4 regions of the Streptomyces sp. NPDC014991 genome follow, and region 1 is predicted to be linked to each of the others. Evidence: riboswitches for the same ligand, from Rfam matches in the RefSeq annotation. Region 1 holds a riboswitch; each other region holds the start of a gene.
What was found. Region 1 has a riboswitch for cyclic di-AMP ahead of ACF1BE_RS04085 (M23 family metallopeptidase). Riboswitches for the same ligand answer to the same signal wherever they lie in the genome.
Positions count from the first base shown of each region.

Region 2: another riboswitch for cyclic di-AMP. It lies ahead of ACF1BE_RS21335 (transglycosylase SLT domain-containing protein); the one in region 1 lies ahead of ACF1BE_RS04085 (M23 family metallopeptidase).
Region 3: another riboswitch for cyclic di-AMP. It lies ahead of ACF1BE_RS09155 (M23 family metallopeptidase); the one in region 1 lies ahead of ACF1BE_RS04085 (M23 family metallopeptidase).
Region 4: another riboswitch for cyclic di-AMP. It lies ahead of ACF1BE_RS15645 (peptidoglycan DD-metalloendopeptidase family protein); the one in region 1 lies ahead of ACF1BE_RS04085 (M23 family metallopeptidase).

Region 1 covers NZ_JBIBVY010000002.1:21,695-26,379, reverse strand. The annotation lists gene ACF1BE_RS04115 (amino acid permease) at 1-272, shown strand, start outside; tRNA gene ACF1BE_RS04110 (tRNA-Lys) at 372-444, shown strand; gene ribA (GTP cyclohydrolase II) at 564-1,208, opposite strand; gene ACF1BE_RS04100 (MarR family winged helix-turn-helix transcriptional regulator) at 1,363-1,884, opposite strand; gene ACF1BE_RS04095 (dihydrofolate reductase family protein) at 1,963-3,096, shown strand; tRNA gene ACF1BE_RS04090 (tRNA-Met) at 3,144-3,217, opposite strand; cyclic di-AMP (ydaO/yuaA leader) riboswitch at 3,515-3,679, shown strand; gene ACF1BE_RS04085 (M23 family metallopeptidase) at 3,692-4,685, shown strand, end outside.
Region 2 covers NZ_JBIBVY010000013.1:103,039-107,723, forward strand. The annotation lists gene ACF1BE_RS21320 (ABC transporter ATP-binding protein) at 1-193, opposite strand, end outside; gene ACF1BE_RS21325 (outer membrane lipoprotein carrier protein LolA) at 232-1,479, opposite strand; gene ACF1BE_RS21330 (polyprenyl synthetase family protein) at 1,725-2,735, opposite strand; cyclic di-AMP (ydaO/yuaA leader) riboswitch at 3,326-3,506, shown strand; gene ACF1BE_RS21335 (transglycosylase SLT domain-containing protein) at 3,510-3,998, shown strand; gene ACF1BE_RS21340 (HAD family hydrolase) at 4,033-4,685, opposite strand, start outside.
Region 3 covers NZ_JBIBVY010000004.1:134,029-138,713, reverse strand. The annotation lists gene ACF1BE_RS09160 (GntR family transcriptional regulator) at 1-70, opposite strand, end outside; gene ACF1BE_RS09155 (M23 family metallopeptidase) at 285-1,040, opposite strand; cyclic di-AMP (ydaO/yuaA leader) riboswitch at 1,053-1,213, opposite strand; gene ACF1BE_RS09150 (M16 family metallopeptidase) at 1,445-2,833, opposite strand; gene ACF1BE_RS09145 (M16 family metallopeptidase) at 2,830-4,233, opposite strand; gene ACF1BE_RS09140 (DNA topoisomerase (ATP-hydrolyzing) subunit A) at 4,504-4,685, shown strand, end outside.
Region 4 covers NZ_JBIBVY010000008.1:202,132-206,816, forward strand. The annotation lists gene ACF1BE_RS15635 (TetR/AcrR family transcriptional regulator) at 1-560, shown strand, start outside; gene ACF1BE_RS15640 (SGNH/GDSL hydrolase family protein) at 661-1,446, opposite strand; gene ACF1BE_RS15645 (peptidoglycan DD-metalloendopeptidase family protein) at 1,699-2,613, opposite strand; cyclic di-AMP (ydaO/yuaA leader) riboswitch at 2,619-2,773, opposite strand; gene ACF1BE_RS15650 (tyrosine-protein phosphatase) at 3,586-4,383, shown strand; gene ACF1BE_RS15655 (DUF6126 family protein) at 4,415-4,537, opposite strand; gene ACF1BE_RS15660 (helix-turn-helix domain-containing protein) at 4,534-4,685, opposite strand, start outside.

The DNA.
Region 1 (4,685 bases):
GCAAGGGCACCGCCTTCACCCCCGGGCCCTGGCAACTGGGCAGATGGTCACGCCCCGTGGGGATCGTCTCGGTGAGCTGGGTGGTGGCGATCACGGTCCTCTTCATGCTCCCGCAGGTCTCCCCGGTCACCTGGAAGACCTTCAACTACGCCCCGGTCGCCGTCCTGGCCGTCCTCGGCTTCGCCGCCACCTGGTGGCTGGCCTCGGCCCGCCACTGGTTCCTGACCCCCGCCGCCACCTCCGCCCGCACGCCCATCCCGGCCGAAAAGTAACGTTCCCCCGCACTCCCGCCCCTCCGACACGGCCGTGTCCCCGATACCCGATCGGAGACACGGCCTCCTCCGGCTATGCTCGGACAGGCAACATCGCCTGGGCCCTTAGCTCAATTGGCAGAGCAGTGGACTTTTAATCCATTGGTTGTGGGTTCGAGTCCCACAGGGCCTACCGGCGCGGGTGAGGGGACACCCCCTCTGACCTGCCACGCGGCGCCCGGGTCGGCTTCGGCCGACCCGGGCGCCGCGTCTCTTCCCGGGCTCTGGTGCCCCTCGGACGCCGGGTGCGTGCTACCCCGTGATCAGCCCCGTCAGTTCCGGCAGCTCGGCCAGCGGCAGGGTGTGCTGGGTGTGGAGGACCTTCGCGCGGAGGTAGCGGACGTTGTGGGCCGTGGGGAAGACGCCGGTCGGCACCCGGTCCCGTACGGCTACGCCCAGGGAGCGCAACTGTCCGGCCTTGTCGGGGTTGTTGGACAGCAGGTCCAGTTCGCTGACGCCGAGGGCGGTGAGCATCTGCGCGGCGGCCGTGTAGTCCCGGGCGTCCTCGGGGAGGCCGAGGGCGGCGTTCGCCTCGTAGGTGTCGAGGCCCTGGTCCTGGAGGGCGTAGGCGTCGAGCTTGTTGTAGAGGCCGATGCCGCGGCCCTCCTGGCGGAGGTAGAGCAGGATGCCGCCGTGGCCGGCGATGCGTTCGACCGCCTCGCGCAGCTGGGCGCCGCAGTCGCAGCGGGCCGAGCCGAAGACGTCGCCGGTGAGGCACTCGGAGTGCAGGCGCACCAGTGGGACCGGCCCGGGGTCGCCGAGGACGACGGCGATGTGCTCCTGACCGTCGGCGAGACCGTGGAAGGTGACGAGTTCGGCGTCGGCGCCGTAGCCGTCGGCGAAGCGCAGCGGTACCCGGACGCGTGCGCGCGGGGTGGCGGCGGGGATGTCGGGCATGCGTGGGGTCTCCGGGTTCAGTCCACGGTCCACATGGTCACGGCCTACATGGTCACGGCCCACATGGTTCCGGACCACGTGGTTCGTGGTCCGCGTGGTCGTGGTTCACGTGGTCCGCGATTCGCACCTGTTTCAGAGCAATGAGCGCGGGGCGTCAGTCGGAACAGGGCGACGACCGTCGGCGCCACGGCACGTCCTCCGTCGCGGCCCCGCCGCCGCCGTCCTCCCCCTGGAGGCCGCGCGCGATCCCCGCGCAGATCTCCTCGAGCTGTCCCACCTGCTCCGGGGTCAAACGATCGAACAGTGTGGTGCGCACGGTCCCGACGTGGCCGGGCGCCGTACGTTCCAGCACGGCCGTCCCCTCGTCCGTGAGCACCGCGAGCGAGCTGCGCCGGTCCTGACCGCAGGTCTCCCGGCGCACCAGGCCGTCCCGTTCCAGCCGGGTCACCACGTACGTCAGCCTGCTCCGGGTGATCTTCAGCGTCTCGGCGAGATCGGTCATGCGCAGCCGCCGGCCGGGAGCCTCGGAGAGGTTGGCCAGCACCGAGTAGAACAGATGCGGCATGCCTCCCTCCTGCTGGAGCTGCCGGTCGATCGCGTCCTCCAGCAGCCGGGACGCGGCGAGGTAGGCGCGCCAGGCGCGCTGCTCCTGCGGAGTGAGCCAGCGGGTCGTCATGCCGCCAGTGTAGGTTTGTTCCAAATTTGAACCAAGACTTCGGCCGGTCCACCGGGCCTGCCGCGAGGGAGTACGCCGATGCCCCTGCCGTACGTACTGCTGTCCGCCGCCGTCTCCCTCGACGGCTACCTGGACGACACCGGCCCGGAGCGGCTCCTGCTGTCCGGCCCGGCCGACTTCGACCGGGTCGACGCGGTACGGGCCTCCGTCGACGCCATCCTGATCGGCGCCGGCACGATCCGCGCCGACAATCCGCGCCTGCTGGTCAACTCGGCCGAGCGGCGCGCGGCGCGGGTGGCCGCGGGCCGGCCGGCGTACCCGCTGAAGGTGACCGTCACCGCATCCGGGGACCTCGACCCCGGCGCCCACTTCTGGCACACCGGCGGCGACAAGGTCGTCTACACCACCGACGCCGGCGCCGGCCGGGCCACCCGCCTCCTCGGCGGCACCGCCGACGTCGTGACGCTCGGCCCCGCCCTGGACTGGCGGGCCCTGCTGGAACATCTGCACGACGTGCGGGGCGTCGGCCGCCTGATGGTCGAGGGCGGCGGGCAGGTCCACACCCAGCTGCTCCAGCAGGACCTCGCCGACGAACTCCAGCTGGTCCTCGCCCCGCTCCTCGTCGGCGACCCCGCGGCCCCACGCCTGTTCGGCCCCGGCGCCTACCAGGGCGGACGCCTGCGCCTGACCGACACGCGCCGCATCGAGGACGTCGTCCTCATGCGCTACGAGCCCACGGCCCCCGGCACCGGCCCGGTCCCCACCCCCGCCGACCGCCACTGGCTGCGCACCGCCTGCGAACTCGCCGCGCTCTGCCCGCCCTCCCGGACGGCGTTCAGCGTCGGTGCGGTGGTGGTCGCCGCCGACGGTACGGAGCTGGCCCGCGGCCACTCCCGCGAAGGCGCCGACCCGGTGGTCCACGCGGAGGAGGCGGCCCTGGCGAAGACCGACCCGGCCGACCCGCGCCTGCCCGGCGCCACGGTCTACAGCAGCCTCGAACCCTGCGCCCGCCGCGCCTCCCGGCCCGCCCCCTGTGCCGAGCTGATCCTGCGGGCCGGGGTGCGCCGGGTGGTCACGGCGTGGCGCGAGCCCGACACGTTCGTCGCGGCGGCCGACGGCACGGGCGTCCTGACCGGCGCGGGCGCCCGGGTCGTCGTGCTCCCGGAGCTGGAGGCCCTCGCCAAGGCGCCGAACGGGCATCTGCTCGCCTGACAGCACTCAGGGCCGGAATCCAATGGATTCCGGCCCTGAGTCTTCAGTAGCGGGGACAGGATTTGAACCTGCGACCTCTGGGTTATGAGCCCAGCGAGCTACCGAGCTGCTCCACCCCGCGTCGTTGTGTCTCTACTGTACGCCATCCGCGGGGTGCGATGCACATCGGTTCCGTGCCCCCCGGGGTTCGTCACCGACGGTGACCGGACGGGCGCCGTGCGATGACGATTGAGTCACCATCAAAGCCGCGAGTGACTCCTGTACGTCCGTCAACTCGCCCGGTTTGCAGGCATGGTGACCGGTAAGTCCCCGGGGGAGAACTGTAATGATCAAGGCGAACGGCTTGGAAAGTGACTGGCAGGTCTATTAACGTTCGATAACGCAGCGCGGTCGTCCCAGCCGTCACCAGCGACGGCTCCGCGCGCACACGCCGAATCCCGCAAGGGAACCGGGGAACCACCACCCTGGGGTGAATCTCGCGAATGCCGACGTGGAGCTCACGGAGTCCACGACCGGTATACGCGCGTAGGAGACCTTCCTGCTCCGAACCCGTCAGCTAACCCGGTAGGCGGAGGAAGGAAAGGAGCGCGCCCGCGTGGCGTCCAACCGGCCTGCCCCAGAAACCCCGTTCGTGCCGGCTCAGCGCGAGACCGAGACCTTCGGCTACGACGCCTACCGAGCGGACGAGGGCCCCTGGGAGGAGTGGAACCCCACCGAGGACTCCGTCGCCCCGGTCCGCGGCCGGCACCGCGTCGCCAAGCAGCGAGGCGGCTTCGCCCGCAGCTCCACCGTCCTCGGCGTCGGCGTGATGGCCGCGGTCGGCGCGGGCGGCATGGCCAGCGCCAACACCGGCAAGCCGCCGGTCTCCATCTCCCTGCCGGACCTGCCCTCCGTCGGCTCCCTCTTCGACGACACCTCCACCGCGGTTCCGGAGACCGCCACCACGGCGCTCAGCAGCGTCGGCGTGGCCTCCGCGGACGACCAGCAGGGCACCGACGCGGGCGAGGCCCTGCGCAACCGGATCATGGCCCAGGCCGAGCAGCAGCAGGGCCAGGCCGACAGCAGGGCCACCACCGTCGCGCTCGCCGCCGCCGAGAAGCAGAGCGCGGACGCCGCCGCCCAGGCCGAGAAGGAGGCCGCCGCAAAGGCGGCCGCGGCCAAGGACGAGGCGGAGGCCGCGGCCGAGAAGAAGGCGGAGCAGAAGGCCGCGAAGGAGGCCGAGGAGAAGCGGCAGGCCGAGCAGGCGAAGCTGGCCGGCCAGTACACGCTGCCCACCTCCTCGTACACGATCACCTCGACGTTCGGCCAGGCGGGCACGATGTGGTCCTCCGGTCACCACACCGGCCTCGACTTCGCCGCCCCCACCGGCACCCTCATCAAGGCGGTCCACGGTGGCACGATCACCGAGGCGGGCTGGGCCGGCTCCTACGGCTACCGCACGATCCTCACCCTCGACGACGGCACCGAGCTGTGGTTCTGCCACCAGTCCTCGATCAACGTCACCGCCGGGCAGAAGGTCACCACCGGGGAGGTCATCGGCCGTGTCGGCGCCACCGGCAACGTCACCGGCCCGCACCTGCACCTGGAGG
Region 2 (4,685 bases), on a different contig from region 1:
CGGAGCCGTTGGGGCCGAGGAAGCCGAAGACGCTGCCCGCCGGGACGGTCAGGTCGAGACCGTCGACGGCGAGCTGTCCGCCGCGGTAGCGCTTGGTGAGCCCGCGCGTGGCGATGACGCTCGCCCGCGCCACCGCCGGCCCGGGATCCGGCGTGTGCCCCGGGCCGGGTCTCGCGGCGGACGGTTCGTCCATCGGCTCCCCTCCCCCTCGCTTCGTCGTGCCCGGACGGGCTACTTCGCCGCGTCGGCCGCCTTCACCAGGGCGTCCTTGGTGACCGCGCCGGCGTAGACCTTGCCGTCGTCGGTGATCAGGGCGTTGACCAGACGGGTGGAGAAGACCGTGCCCTTGCCGAAGGCGCCGGAGACCGGCTCGCCGAGCGAGCCGAGGAAGCCGCCGAGGTCACCGCCCTCGGCGCCGGTGGGCAGGCCGCCCTTGGCGCCGGTGTCGAAGGCGGCGACGGACGTCCAGCCCTTGCCGAGGACCGTGGCCCCGCCCAGTCCCTTGGCGAACTCCCCGCCGTCCCGCGGGGCGTGCCCCCGCGCCGGGGACCCGTCCCTGAACTTCCCGCCGTTCCCCGGGGCGTGCTCCCGTCCCGGGGACCCGTCCTTCTCCTCGGTGACCTTCGCGCCCTTGGGCGGGGTGAAGTCGAAGGTGGAGGCGGCCGGTTCGGCGAAGGAGACCCGGGTGAAGCCGGCGTCGACGACGGCGGCACCGCCGCCGCTCGGGGTCAGCGTGAACTTCAGCGGCAGGCCCGTCCGCGCGTCCACGGCGATGCTGATCGCGCCGACGGTGGTACCGGACTGCCTGGGCTTGATCAGCAGCTTGTAGGCGTCGCGCCCGGCGACCTGGGCGGTGCCGTCGACGGTGACGGACGTGGTGTCGTCGACCGATTTCAGGGCCTTGTCGGCGAAGTCCTTCGGCATCGCCGGCGGTTCGGCCCCGTGGCCCCCAGAGCCGGCCGCGGTGGAGTGGTGGACCTCGTTGCTCTTGCTGTCGTAGCCCCAGACGTCCTTGCCGTCGTGGATCAGGCTGTACTCGGCGCCGCTCTCCAGCAGCGACAGCTTCTGCCGGTCGGGGCCGTCGGCTGCGACGCGCAGGGTGTGCGTGCCGGAGACCAGCTCGGTGAGCCTGGTCCGCGGGTCGGCGGAGGAGCCGTCGCCGGAGCCCTTGTCCGCCCCGGAGAGCAGGCTGTTCTCCAGGCCGCCGAGTTCGGGCAGCCCGAGGTCGGTGCTGATCTTCACGGTGCCGGACAGCTGCTGCACGTCCGACCTGGCGATCTTCTCGACGAGCTGTTGTGCGCTGATCTTCGGCAGGTCGGGGTCACCGGAGTCGGCGAGCGCCGGGACGAGGCCGATCGTGACCGCGGCCACCCCCACCACCGCGACCGGGACGGCGTACCGGGCGGCCTTGCGCCGGCCGGAACGCGGGTCCTCGTCGCGCGCGGCGTCCACTGCGTCGTCGGATGCGTACGGTGCCATGTGTGCCTTACCTCCGTCGTCGGCGGCGGCTGTCCTCGCGCTGGTCCACCTGAGCCGCCATTCTCACCCGAATCGGTGAGGAGTGGTGTTTTCCGTAGTGACCATCTGACCAAATCGGCCGCACGGAAGCGTCAGCCCTCGGGGCCAACTCCGTGTACGCCTGCGGTATGACATACGAAGGCGGCATCTCCCCCGACCCGTAGGGGTCGTACGGAAGACGCCGCCCGAAGGGGTGCCGGGCCGGTTCAGCCGGCGCGGTGCACCACCGCGTCGCACAGCTCCAGCAGCGCCGCCTTGGCGTCGCACTCGCGCAGCGGCGCCAGCGCGGCCCGCGCCTCCTCCGCGTACCGCACGGTGTCCCGGCGGGCCTGTTCCAGCGCGGGATGCGCGCGCAGCGCGGTCAGCGCCTCGGCGTGCCGGGCGTCGTCGCTGAGGTCGGAGTCCAGCAGCTCGCACAGCGCGAGGTCCTCGGACCGGCCCAGCCGGGCGGCCCGCTCGCGCAGCCGGAGCACGGGGAGGGTGGGGATGCCCTCGCGCAGGTCGGTGCCCGGGGTCTTGCCGGACTCGTGGGAGTCGGAGGCGATGTCCAGGACGTCGTCGGCGAGCTGGAAGGCGACGCCCAGCCGTTCGCCGTACTGGGTGAGCACGTCGACGACCCTCTCGTCGGCGCCGGACATCATCGCGCCGAACCGGCACGACACCGCCACCAGGGAGCCCGTCTTGCCGCCGAGCACGTCCAGGTAGTGCTCGACCGGGTCGCGGCCGTCCGAGGGGCCCGCGGTCTCCAGAATCTGGCCGGTTACCAGTCGTTCGAACGCCAGGGCCTGCACCCGGACCGCCTCGGGCCCGAGGTCGGCGAGGATCTGGGAGGCGCGGGCGAAGAGGAAGTCGCCGGTGAGGACCGCGACGGAGTTGCCCCAGCGCGTGTTGGCGCTGGCCACGCCGCGCCGCACGGCCGCCTCGTCCATCACGTCGTCGTGGTACAGCGTGGCCAGATGGGTCAGCTCCACGACCACGGCGGAGGGTACGACACCCGGCGCGTAGGGGTCGCCGAACTGTGCCGCGAGCATCACGAGCAGCGGCCTGAACCGCTTCCCACCGGCCCGTACGAGGTGCTGCGCGGCCTCCGTGATGAACGGGACCTCGCTCTTGGTGGCCTCGAGCAAGCCTTCCTCGACAGCCGTCAATCCGGCCTGGACATCGGCTTCCAGAGCCTGGTCCCGCACGCTCAGCCCAAACGGCCCGACGACGGTCACGAGGGGTCTCCTGTCTGCTGCTGTCTGCTGGCGATCACACGGTTTGTCGATAGGTCGCTGCCCTCACTCAACTCAGCGTATCCGGTCCTCTTTCGATCACCGATAGCGCCCACCGGTCCAGCCTGGGCGGTATCAGATCAGAGCGGGCAGGAGTGTGATCGGGTGGTAAGAAGGGACATTTATCGACTTAACGGTAATTTGCCTACGGTGTCGTAATGTCTCCACTTCTTCCGCCCGCCCCCTTTCGGCCAACCGCCCGCACCCGCGGCAATGACGTGCGCCCGATCCCGGTTCCCCCGCCACCGGACTTCAGGACCGGAACGCCCCGATTCCCTTCTTGTCCGTTTTGGAGCGATTTGCTATTTCGTGAATTGGGTCACGCGCCGGTCCGGCCGATCCGCACGCCCACACCCTCCCGAGCCCCTGCGCCATAGGCGAGTTGAGGGTTGGCAGCCGCAAAGGATCAAGTGCCCCATACAGCGTCGATCAAGGTCAAATAGTGCGTTGTGTGATTCCGGCACTTGTTCCCGACATGTGCTCTCGCATACGTTCCCGGCCGTCGGGCGGACGCCTAATCCTGCCGCCGCCCACATCACCCATCCACGAACTCATTCGTACGGCAGGAGCGGGGGACCCAGGTAAGCCGCCGTTCCGGCACGGCACACGCCGCGCCGGAACGGCTAGGGGTGAAGCCGTGCCTTCTCCAGGGCGCGGCCGGGCGCCTCCCCGCCCGAACCCGACAGCTCACCTCGCAGGCGTCGGAGAGGAACACCCATGTCTGCCGCCGTTCAGTACCGCCGCCACCGCAACAGCCGCCTCGTCCGCGCCCTCGCCGCCGCGGGCACCGGCGCCGCCCTCCTCGCACTGCCGCTCGTCGGCGCCACCAGCGCCGCCGCGGCCACCACCACCGCCGTGACGGCCGCCGGCACCCCCGCCGGCTACCCGAACACCCTCGACGGCTGGATCCGCGAGTCGCTCGCGATCATGGCTCAGAAGGGCATCCCGGGCACCTACAACGGCATCTACCGCAACATCATCCGCGAGTCGTCGGGCAACCCGGCCGCCATCAACCTGTGGGACTCCAACGCGGCCGCGGGCATCCCGTCCAAGGGCCTGCTCCAGGTCATCGACCCCACCTTCAAGGCCTACCACGTGGCCGGAACGTCGTTCGACATCTACGACCCGGTCGCGAACATCACCGCCGCCTGCAACTACGCGGCCGCGCGGTACGGCTCGATCGACAACGTGTTCGGCGCGTACTGACCGGCACCGGCGGCGGGCGCTGCTGACATCCCGGTCAGTCGGCCGGGAACAGTCTCTCGAGGACGACGGCGATGCCGTCGTCCTCGTTGGACGAGGTGACCTCGTCCGCGACCGCCCTGAGCTCGGCGTGGGCGTTGGCCATCGCGACGCCGTGGCCGGCCCACTCGAACATCGGGATGTCGTTGGGCATGTCACCGAAGGCGAGGGCCCGTCCGGCCCCGATCCCCAGCCGCTCGGCGGCCAGCGCCAGCCCCGTCGCCTTGGTCACCCCGCTCGGCTGGAGCTCCACGGTCCCCGGCCCCGACATCGTGACCGTCGCCAGCGAGCCCACCACCGCACGCGCCACGGCCGCCAGGTCGTCGTCGGACAGGGCGGCATGACGCAGCAGCACCTTGCTGATGGGCGCGCGCCACAGGTCGTCCCGCCGGCGGACCCGCAGCGCGGGCAGCGTCGGATGGGGCATCCGGTAGCCGGGCTCGATGAGCGTGAGGCCGTCCACGCCGTCCTGGTCGACCGCCGCGAAGACCTGCCCCACCTCCGCCTCGATCTTGCCGAGCGCGGTCTCCGCCAGCTCCCGGTCCAGCCGGACCGACCACAGCAGGCGGCCGGTCCCGGCGTCGTAGAGCTGCGCGCCCTGCCCGCACACCGCGAGCCCCGTGCAGCCGAGGTGCGCAAGGAGCGGCCGTA
Region 3 (4,685 bases), on a different contig from region 1:
CGCGCTCGTAGACACCGGCGACGATGTCGTCCCGGACAGCGGTGCACACCGATTGCGCCGGAATACGCATGACCGACCTCCGCCTCAATACCCGTAAAACGCCGACGATGGACGCGTGTTCCCGCGACTCTATTCCAAGGGACTCGAATTTCCGACGGCAGGGAGTCATCCATGGATATTTTTTGGTCAGCGGGTCCTGCGGGCACCGGAAGGAAACGCGGAAAAAGGCGAAAGCCCCGGCTCGGTGAGCCGGGGCTTCGGATGCCGTGCGGACGACCGTCCGGTCAGACGTTCACGCCGTGCTTGCGGAGATAGGCGACGGGGTCGATGTCCGAGCCGTAGTCGGGGGTCGTACGGGCCTCGAAGTGCAGGTGCGGGCCGGTGACGTTGCCGGTCGCGCCCGACACGCCGATCTGCTGCCCCGGGACGACCTTCTGGCCCACCGTGACGCCGATGGACGACAGGTGGCCGTACTGGGTGTACATGCCGTCGGCCATCCGGATCACGATCTGGTTGCCGTACGCGCCGCCCCAGCCAGTGGAGACGACCGTGCCGGAACCCACCGCGTGGACGGAGGTGCCGCTGGCCGCGTGGAAGTCGACGCCGGTGTGCGAACCGGAGGACCACAGGGAGCTGCTGGCCTGGTAGGCCGTGGAGACGTACGAGTGCGCGATCGGGATCACGAAGGCGTTCAGCCGCTTGCGCTCGGCCTCACGAGCGGCACGGACCCGCGCCTCACGGACCTCCTCGGCCCGCTTCGCGGCCGCCTTCTCCGCGGCCTCCTCGGCCGCCTTCTGCTCGGCGGCCTGCTGCTGGGCGGCGGCCTGCGCGTCGATCTGCTCGGCGACGTCGTCGTTCACGGTGAGGACCGGAGTGAGGCCGGTCTGCTCCACGGGGCTTTCGGCGGCGAGCGCCGGGGACGCAGCGAGGGTGCCGATGACACCGGTGGTGGTGAGGGCCGCGACACCCGCCGCCTGAGCGGTGGTGCGCTTGACCCGGCCGGGCTTGCGGTGCTTCCCGGTGGCGCACATGAACGCCATGAAGTGGCTGGTCCTTTCCTTCCCTCTCGCCTACCGGGTTAGCTGACGGGTTCGGAGCAGGAAGGTCTCCTACGGGCCCCCTCGCTCACGCGCGGGCGCCCGATTCACCCCAGGGACGATGGGTCCCCGGCTCCCCTGGCTCGCGCCGTACGGGGACTCGGCGATGACTGTCCGGTGCCGCGGGTGCGGCGCACTGCCTGACGAACAGCCCGCATGACGGTACGGCGGCCCGCTTCTCATCCTCAAACAGATCCGGGTTTTTGTAGCGCATCCCACAGGGCAGACAGGCAACCTCCGCCCCAAAACGGGCATCTGAGGGAACGAGTGGAACAGCAGGGGCCCTGACGACCCGTAGGTCGGCAGGGCCCCACGCGCACATGGCACCGGCGCGTCCGCCGGTGCGTCTACTCCGCGGCGACGACGGTGACTTCGCCGATGCCGAGCGCCTCGACCGGCGCCTTGATCTGGGACGCGTCACCGACGAGGACCGTCACCAGGCGGTCCACCGGGAAGGCGTTCACGACGGCCGCGGTGGCCTCCACCGTGCCCGTTGCGGCCAGCCGCTGATACAGCGTCGCCTGGAAGTCGTCGGGCAGGTGCTGCTCGACCTGGTCGGCCAGCGTGCTGGCGACGGCCGCCGCGGTCTCGTACTTCAGCGGCGCCACACCGACGAGGTTCTGCACGGCGACGTCCCGCTCCGCGTCGGTCAGGCCCTCCGCCGCGAGCGTGCGCAGCACCTTCCACAGGTCGTCCAGCGCGGGGCCGGTGTTCGGCGTGTCCACCGAGCCGCTGATGGCGAGCATCGCCGCGCCCGTGCCGTCCGGCGCCGAGCGCAGGACCTGACCGAAGGCGCGCACACCGTAGGTGTAGCCCTTCTCCTCGCGCAGGACGCGGTCCAGTCGGGAGGTGAGGGTGCCGCCGAGGCAGTACGTGCCGAGCACCTGGGCGGGCCAGACCCGGTCGTGCCGGTCGGCCCCGACGCGGCCGATGAGCAGCTGCGTCTGGACGGCACCGGGCCGGTCCACGACGATCACGCGCCCGGTGTCGTCGGCGGTCACCGGCGGGACGGGCCGCGGCTCGCCCGGCGTGCCGGTCCAGGCGCCCAGGGTGTCGGCGAGCAGCGCGTCCAGATCGGCGCCGGTCAGGTCGCCGACGACGACCACGGTGGCCGTGGCGGGCCGCACATGGCGGTCGTAGAAGGCGCGCACGGCCTCCGCGTCGATCTTCCCGACCGTCTCCTCGGTGCCCTGGCGCGGGCGGGACATGCGCGAGGTCGCCGGGAACAGCTCCCTGGAGAGTTCCTTGGCGGCCCGGCGAGCCGGACTGGCCAGCTCGTGCGGGATCTCGTCCAGGCGGTTGCGGACCAGCCGCTCGACCTCGCTCTCGGCGAAGGCGGGCGCACGCAGGGCGTCGGCGAGCAGGCCGAGACCCCTGGCCAGGCGGGAGGCCGGGACCTCCAGGCCGAGCCGGACACCGGGGTGGTCGGCGTGCGCGTCGAGCGTGGCGCCCGCGCGCTCCAGCTCGGCGGCGAACTCCTCGGCCGAGTGCTTGTCGGTGCCCTCGGAGAAGGCCCGCGCCATGATCGTGGCGACGCCGTCCAGGCCGGCGGGCTCGGCGTCCAGCGGCGCGTCCAGCAGCACCTCCACGGCGACGACCTGCTGGCCGGGGCGGTGGCAGCGCAGCACGGTCAGGCCGTTGCCGAGGGTGCCGCGCTCCGGGGCCGGGAACGCCCAGGGCCTGGCCTCACCGGGCTGCGGCTGGGGGTGGAACTCCATGGTGGCGAGCTCGGTCACTTGGCCGTCTCCTCGTTCTCGGTCTCGACGCGGCCCGCCTCTACGGTGGCTTCCCGCTCCGGGTCCTCGGGGACCGCGGTGTCCTCGACGGCCTCCGGGGACTTCGGCTCGTAGACGAGGACCGCGCGGTTGTCGGGGCGCAGTCGGGCCTTGGCGACCTCCCGCACCTCCTCGGGGGTGACCTCCAGGACGCGCCGCACCGCGGTGAGGGCGAGCTGCGGGTCACCGAACAGGACGGCGTACCGGCACAGTTCGTCGGCGCGGCCCGCGACGGTGCCGAGCCGGTCCAGCCACTCGCGCTCCAGCTGGGCCTGCGCGCGCTCCATCTCCTCGGGGGTGGGGCCCTCCTCGGCGAACCGGGCCAGCTCCTCGTCGATGGCGGCCTCGATGACCGGCACCTCGACGTCACCGGACGTCTTCACGTCCAGCCAGCCCATGGAGGGCGCGCCGGCCAGGCGCAGCAGGCCGAAGCCGGCCGCGACGGCCGTACGGTCGCGGCGCACCAGCCGGTTGTAGAGCCGGGAGGACTCGCCGCCGCCGAGGACGGTCAGGGCGAGGTCGGCCGCGTCGCACGCGCGCGTACCGTCGTGCGGCAGCCGGTAGGCGGCCATCAGGGCGCGCGCGGGGACCTCCTCCACGACGACCTCGCGCAGCTGCTCACCGATGACGTCCGGCAGGGAACCGTCGCGGGGCTCGGGCTTGCCGTCGTGGGCGGCGATGGAGCCGAAGTACTTCTCGACCCAGGCGAGGGTCTGCTCGGGGTCGATGTCGCCGACCACGGAGAGCACCGCGTTGTTCGGCGCGTAGTAGGTGCGGAAGAACCGGCGCGCGTCCTCCAGGGTGGCCGCGTCCAGGTCCGCCATCGAGCCGATCGGCGTGTGGTGGTAGGGGTGGCCCTCCGGGTAGGACAGGGCGGTCAGCTTCTCGAAGGCGGTGCCGTAGGGCACGTTGTCGTAGCGCTGACGGCGCTCGTTCTTGACGACGTCCCGCTGGTTCTCCATGGACTCGTCGTCCAGGGCCGCCAGCAGGGAGCCCATGCGGTCGGCCTCCAGCCAGAGCGCCAGCTCCAGCTGGTGGGCGGGCATGGTCTCGAAGTAGTTGGTGCGCTCGAAGCTGGTGGTGCCGTTGAGCGAGCCGCCGGCGCCCTGCACCAGCTCGAAGTGGCCGTTGCCCTTGACCTGACCGGAACCCTGGAACATCAGGTGCTCGAAGAGGTGAGCCAGGCCGGTTCGCCCCTTGACTTCGTGGCGGGAGCCGACGTCGTACCAGAGGCAGACCGCCGCCACGGGGGTCAGGTGGTCCTCGGAGAGCACCACGCGCAGACCGTTGGCCAGGCGATGCTCGGTCGCTGTCAGGCCCCCGGAGCCTGCCTCGGCTGTGGTCGTGTGACCCATGGGCATGTACGTCCCTTCGCGAGCGGAGGCGGTCGTAGAAACCGCGGTTTTCCTGCCGTTCCTGCCACTGTATGCAAAGCGTGCGGGGCCCCGGCGAAGTTCCCGCGGGACGTACGCCCACAGCGGATCGCGTAGCCTGCGTGCGACCCGTCTCCGCAGGGCTCGCCGGCACCGGCCGGGCCGACGGAGACCGGGTCGTGGCCCGGGCTGTCAGTGCCGCGGTCCACAATGGTCCGCGTCAGTTCAGTCAGTCGCTTCAGCAAGGAGCCGGCAGCGATGGCCCGCCGCAGCACGAAGACCCCGCCGCCCGACGATTCGTACGAGGAGCGGATCCTCGACATCGACGTCGTGGACGAGATGCGTGGCTCCTACCTCGAGTACGCCTACTCGGTCATCTACTCGCGTGCCCTGCCGGACGCCCGTGACGGCCTCAAGCCGGTGCACCGCCGCATCGTGTA
Region 4 (4,685 bases), on a different contig from region 1:
AGCAGATCGAGGCGCGGGGCGTGGCGGCGGTCAGGATCGCCGACGTCGCCGCGACACTCGGTGTGAGCAACGCGCTGGTGCTGTACCACTTCTCGACGAAGGAGAAGCTGGTCGCCGCCGCCTTCACCTACGCGGCGGCGGACGATCTCGCGCATCTGCGCGGGCTGCTGGGACGCCGGACGTCCGCGCTTCGCCGGCTGCGGGCGGCGGTGCGCTGGTACGCGCCGACGGGGCAGGCCAAGGGCTGGCGGCTGTGGATCGAGGGCTGGGCGGTGGCCCTGCGCGAGCCCGCGCTCCGCGATGTCACCCGGGACCTGGACAGGCAGTGGAAGGCGGCCATCGCTGCGGTCATCAGCGAGGGTGTGACGGCCGGCGAATTCGTGTGCGCGGACCCGTCCGGTGCGGCGCTGCGGCTGACCGCGCTGCTGGACGGTCTGGCCGTGCAGCTGACGTCCTACCCGGGCGGGGTGCCACGGGCCCGGGCCCAGGAGTGGGTGGACGACGCCCTCGCCCGGGAACTGGGCCTGGACCGGCAGGCGTTGGCCGGACGCGAGCGCTGAGCGCGCCCGCCCGGGGCGGGGATGCACCGCACGGGCGGCGCATCCCCGCCCCGGGCGGGCACCGAGGCCCGCACCGACCAGGCGCGGTTCGGCCGTGGGGTCAGGCCACGGTGGCGATCCGCATCCTGATGTCGTCCGGCGACAGGAGGCCCTTGGCGGTCACGTGGTCGCCGGAGGACTCCCCGCGCAGCCGGCGCCCGATCCAGGGGACGAGGTGCTCGCGGGCCCAGTGCACGTCGTCGCGGCGGATCTCCAGGGTGCCCCGGGGCGGCAGCGGCGGCCACGGCTGCTCGGGGTCGGCGGGGATGTCCAGGCCGAGGGCCTGCCCGGCCCGCAGGGCCACGCGCGTGTGCCCCTCGGGCGAGAGGTGCAGCCGGTCCCGGTCCCAGGCCCTGCGGTCCTGCACGGACTTGAGGGACCACAGGTCGAGCACGGGGCAGCCGTACCGGTCGGCGACGGCGCGGACGTGCCCGTTGTACGTGGCGATCTTGCCGCGCAGGTGCTTGAGCACGGGCACGCCTCGGGTGTCGAAGCCGGTCGTCACCAGCACCGTGCCGACGGCCTCGGTCAGTCGGGCCACGGCGCGTTCGAAGCGCTCGGCCACCTCGTCGGGGTCGGTGCCCGGGCGGATGATGTCGTTGCCGCCCGCGCAGAAGGAGACCAGGTCCGGAGCCAGTTCCAGGGCCTTGGGGAGCTGGTCCGCCATGACCTGGTCCAGCAGTTTGCCGCGCACGGCGAGGTTGGTGTACTGGAAGTCGCCCTCGGGACGCCGGTCGGCGAGCAGCACCGCGAACCGGTCTGCCCAGCCCACGAACGCCCCGTCGGGACCGGGGTCGCCGACGCCCTCGGTGAAGCTGTCCCCCACCGCTACGTACGACCCGATCACTGATCTGTTGTCATTCTTCGAATCGTCTGCCACGTCGGATCATGATTCACCTTCCGGTGTGACCTACGCGACCGTAAGCGGGGGTTGACGATCGGTGAGATGAGCCACTCCAGGGATCGCGCCCATCACGGAATAGGGCGGCCGTCAGGCGCGTTGAACGCCGCACAACCGGAACACCGAAGGCCGGGCCCCGAGTTCGGGGTCCGGCCTTCGGTGTGCGTGTCAGGCAGGTGGTGCGGAAGGGGCCGGGCGTCAGCCCACGGCGAGGCCGTGCCGGCGGAGGTAGCCGACCGGGTCGATGTCGGAGCCGTAGTCCGGCGTGGTGCGGATCTCGAAGTGCAGGTGCGGGCCGGTCACGTTTCCGGTGGCGCCGGACAGGCCTATCTGCTGGCCCGGGGAGACGCTCTGGCCGGCCGAGACGGAGAGCTGGGAGAGGTGGCCGTACTGGGCGTAGTAGCCGTCGTGCAGCCGGATGACGACCTGGTTGCCGTACGCGCCGCCCCAGCCGGCGGAGACGACGGTGCCCGCGGCGACGGCCTTCAGGGAAGTGCCGGTCGGGACGACGAAGTCGACGCCGGTGTGGTAGCCGCTGGACCACATCCCGCCGGCCACGTGGTAGGCGGTGCCGGTGGCGGCGCCGGCCACCGGGAGGGTGTAGCCGGTGGAGGTGGACGTGGGTGCGGATCCGGAGGACGGCGCCGCCTGCGCGGACCGGGCGGACCGGGTGGACTTCGGGGCGGCCGGGACGTGCCGCGGGGCGGCGGTCTCGGTGCGCGTCCGCGCGGCCTTCGCGCCCAGGCTGAGCTTCAGGCCCGGGTGGATCAGCGACGGATCGGCGCCGACGGCCTGCCGGTTGTCGTCGTAGAGGCGCTGCCAGCCGCCGCTGACACGCTGCTCGTCGGCGATCTTCGAGAGGTAGTCCCCGCTGCGGACCGTGTAGGTGCGCAGGCTCGTGCCGGGCTGCGCGGCGGTCTTGTCCGCCGTGTCCGGGAGGGACTGCACGGTCTTTCCGGACACGGCCTGCGCGGGGGCCGCGGCCTGCGCGGCGTGCGCGCCGGTGGCCCCGATCAGCGGGAGTGCCAGCGCGGCGCCACCGGTTCCGGCGGCGGCGATGGAGCGGGAGAAGCGCTGGGGCTTGGGGCGTCGGTGCTTACCCTTGGCGGGCATGGCGCGGTTCCTCTCCGGCGCCTGCGAGGTCAGCTGTCGGGTTCGGGCTGGAGCTGCCCGGCCGTGCGCTGCACGGCTGCACCCCAAAGCCTGTCGCGGAGACCGGACAGGCAGTCGTACCTGGTGGGTCCCCCGCTCCTGCCGGACGCGGGTCAAGTGAGGGGCTCCGGGCGGCGGCAGGATTCGGCGTCCCGTCCGGATTGGTGGTGAACGTAAGCGAGCGGGACGCGAGGAAACAAGCATCGGATGCCCGCTGTTCGTGTTTCGGGTGACCGGATAGGGGGTTTCATGGTCACCCTGCGTTGTTTCCGTCTCCCCCCTCCCCTCAATTTCCCTTGTGCGCACCGGAATTACGTGAACATGACGCGCGACGCACGGTCACGGATATGACGCTCCTCACTTGAGCCCTCCCCAGACCGTCCCCTTTGGCGCCGAGTTGGACGAAAAGCCGCAATTCGGTCAGCCGGCTCAGATGCGACGCAACCGGAATGCCGGGTCGCGTCCGCGTGGCCGCGCTTCTCGGTGACGTCGGTGCCGAGGGCGGCCCTGGGCAGGTGCTGGTGGCCGGTGCGGCTCGGCAGCGGGGCCGCCCTCGACGGGATACTCCTCGCGGCCGTCGAGCGGGGACTCCGAGGGCCGGCGACCGGGCAGCGGGCCGGCCGTGAGGGCCTCGGCGCCGGCGAGGGCGAGCCGCGGCCCCCAGTACGGGCGGAGCGGCTCGCCCTCGCCGGTGAGGTGCGGGGCGTGACCGCTGCCGGGCCCGGCAGGAGACACGTACGGCCCTCTTCGGCGATGTCCGCCGCCCAGACCTCACAGGTGCCGGCTCCCGCATCAGGCATCGCCGTCATCGAGGACACCGGAGCGCGTGACCATGCCTGTGGACAACTCGTCGCCCGGGGAAATCGATGTCGTATCGTCGTCGCAGTGCCCGCCGGTGAGCCGCTCCGGCGGGGCCGACCGGGAGGAGCCCCCGTGACGCAGCAGGTCCCGTCGACCGAGCCGGAGCTGGCCGGAGTGCGCAATTTCCGTGACGTGGGCGGGTTGCCGACCACGGACGGACGGCGGGTGCGCTACGGCGTGCTGTTCCGCAGCGGGCATCTGGCGCACGCGACCGAGGACGACGCGGCGTTCCTCGCCTCCCTGGGCCTGCACACGGTGTTCGACTTCCGCAACGCGGCCGACCAGACGCTGGAGGGCCCCGACGTCGAGCTGCCCGGCGTGCGGAACGTGAATCTGCCGCTGAGCGACCCGGCGGACGGCGCGGAGTTCTGGAAGATGGTCCGGGACGGCGACCTCGACCAGCTGCGCGCGATCCTCGCCGACGGCAAGGGGGCGGCCCGGATGATCGCCTCCTACCGGAAGATCGTCAGAGAGCGCACCGCCGAGCACTCCCGGGTGCTGCACGCGCTCGCCGGTGACAGCGTGCCCGCGCTGATGCACTGCGCGGCCGGCAAGGACCGCGCGGGCATCTCCATAGCGGTGACGCTCCTCGCCCTGGGGGTGGAGCGGGACGCGATCGTCGCGGACTACCTGGAGTCCAAAGCCCGGCACCGCCGCTACAAGGTCCGCCGCAGCGGTAGCGCGGACTCCGCGTACACCCCCGAGATCATGGAGCTGCTCGACCCGCTCTTCGACGCCCGCGCCGAGTACCTGGAAGCGGCCTTCGAGAGCATCGCGGAGACCTGGGGCGACGTCGACACCTACCTGTGTCAGGGCCTGGACCTCTCCCCCGGGACCCGTGAACGGCTCCGCGAGCGCCTGCTGGACTGACCGGTGACCCCGGCCGCGGCCGCCCGGCGGTTCACGACTTGGCGCCCACCGTGAACAGCAGGTACAGGAACGCGGCCAGGACATGCCCGAGGGCGATGTAGATGACCAGCCGGATCCAGAGGGAACGGGGGAACTTGGTCTCGAAATCGCTCATGGCAGCTCTCCGGTCAGCGGCCCCAGGCACAGCGTGGCCGTGGGACTCTGCAACAGGGTGTGGACGAACAGCAGCTCGACGCCGTCCTGGTCCTCGGCGGCGAGGCGGTGCGGGGTGAGGGAGTCGAAGTGCGCGCTGTCACCGGGGG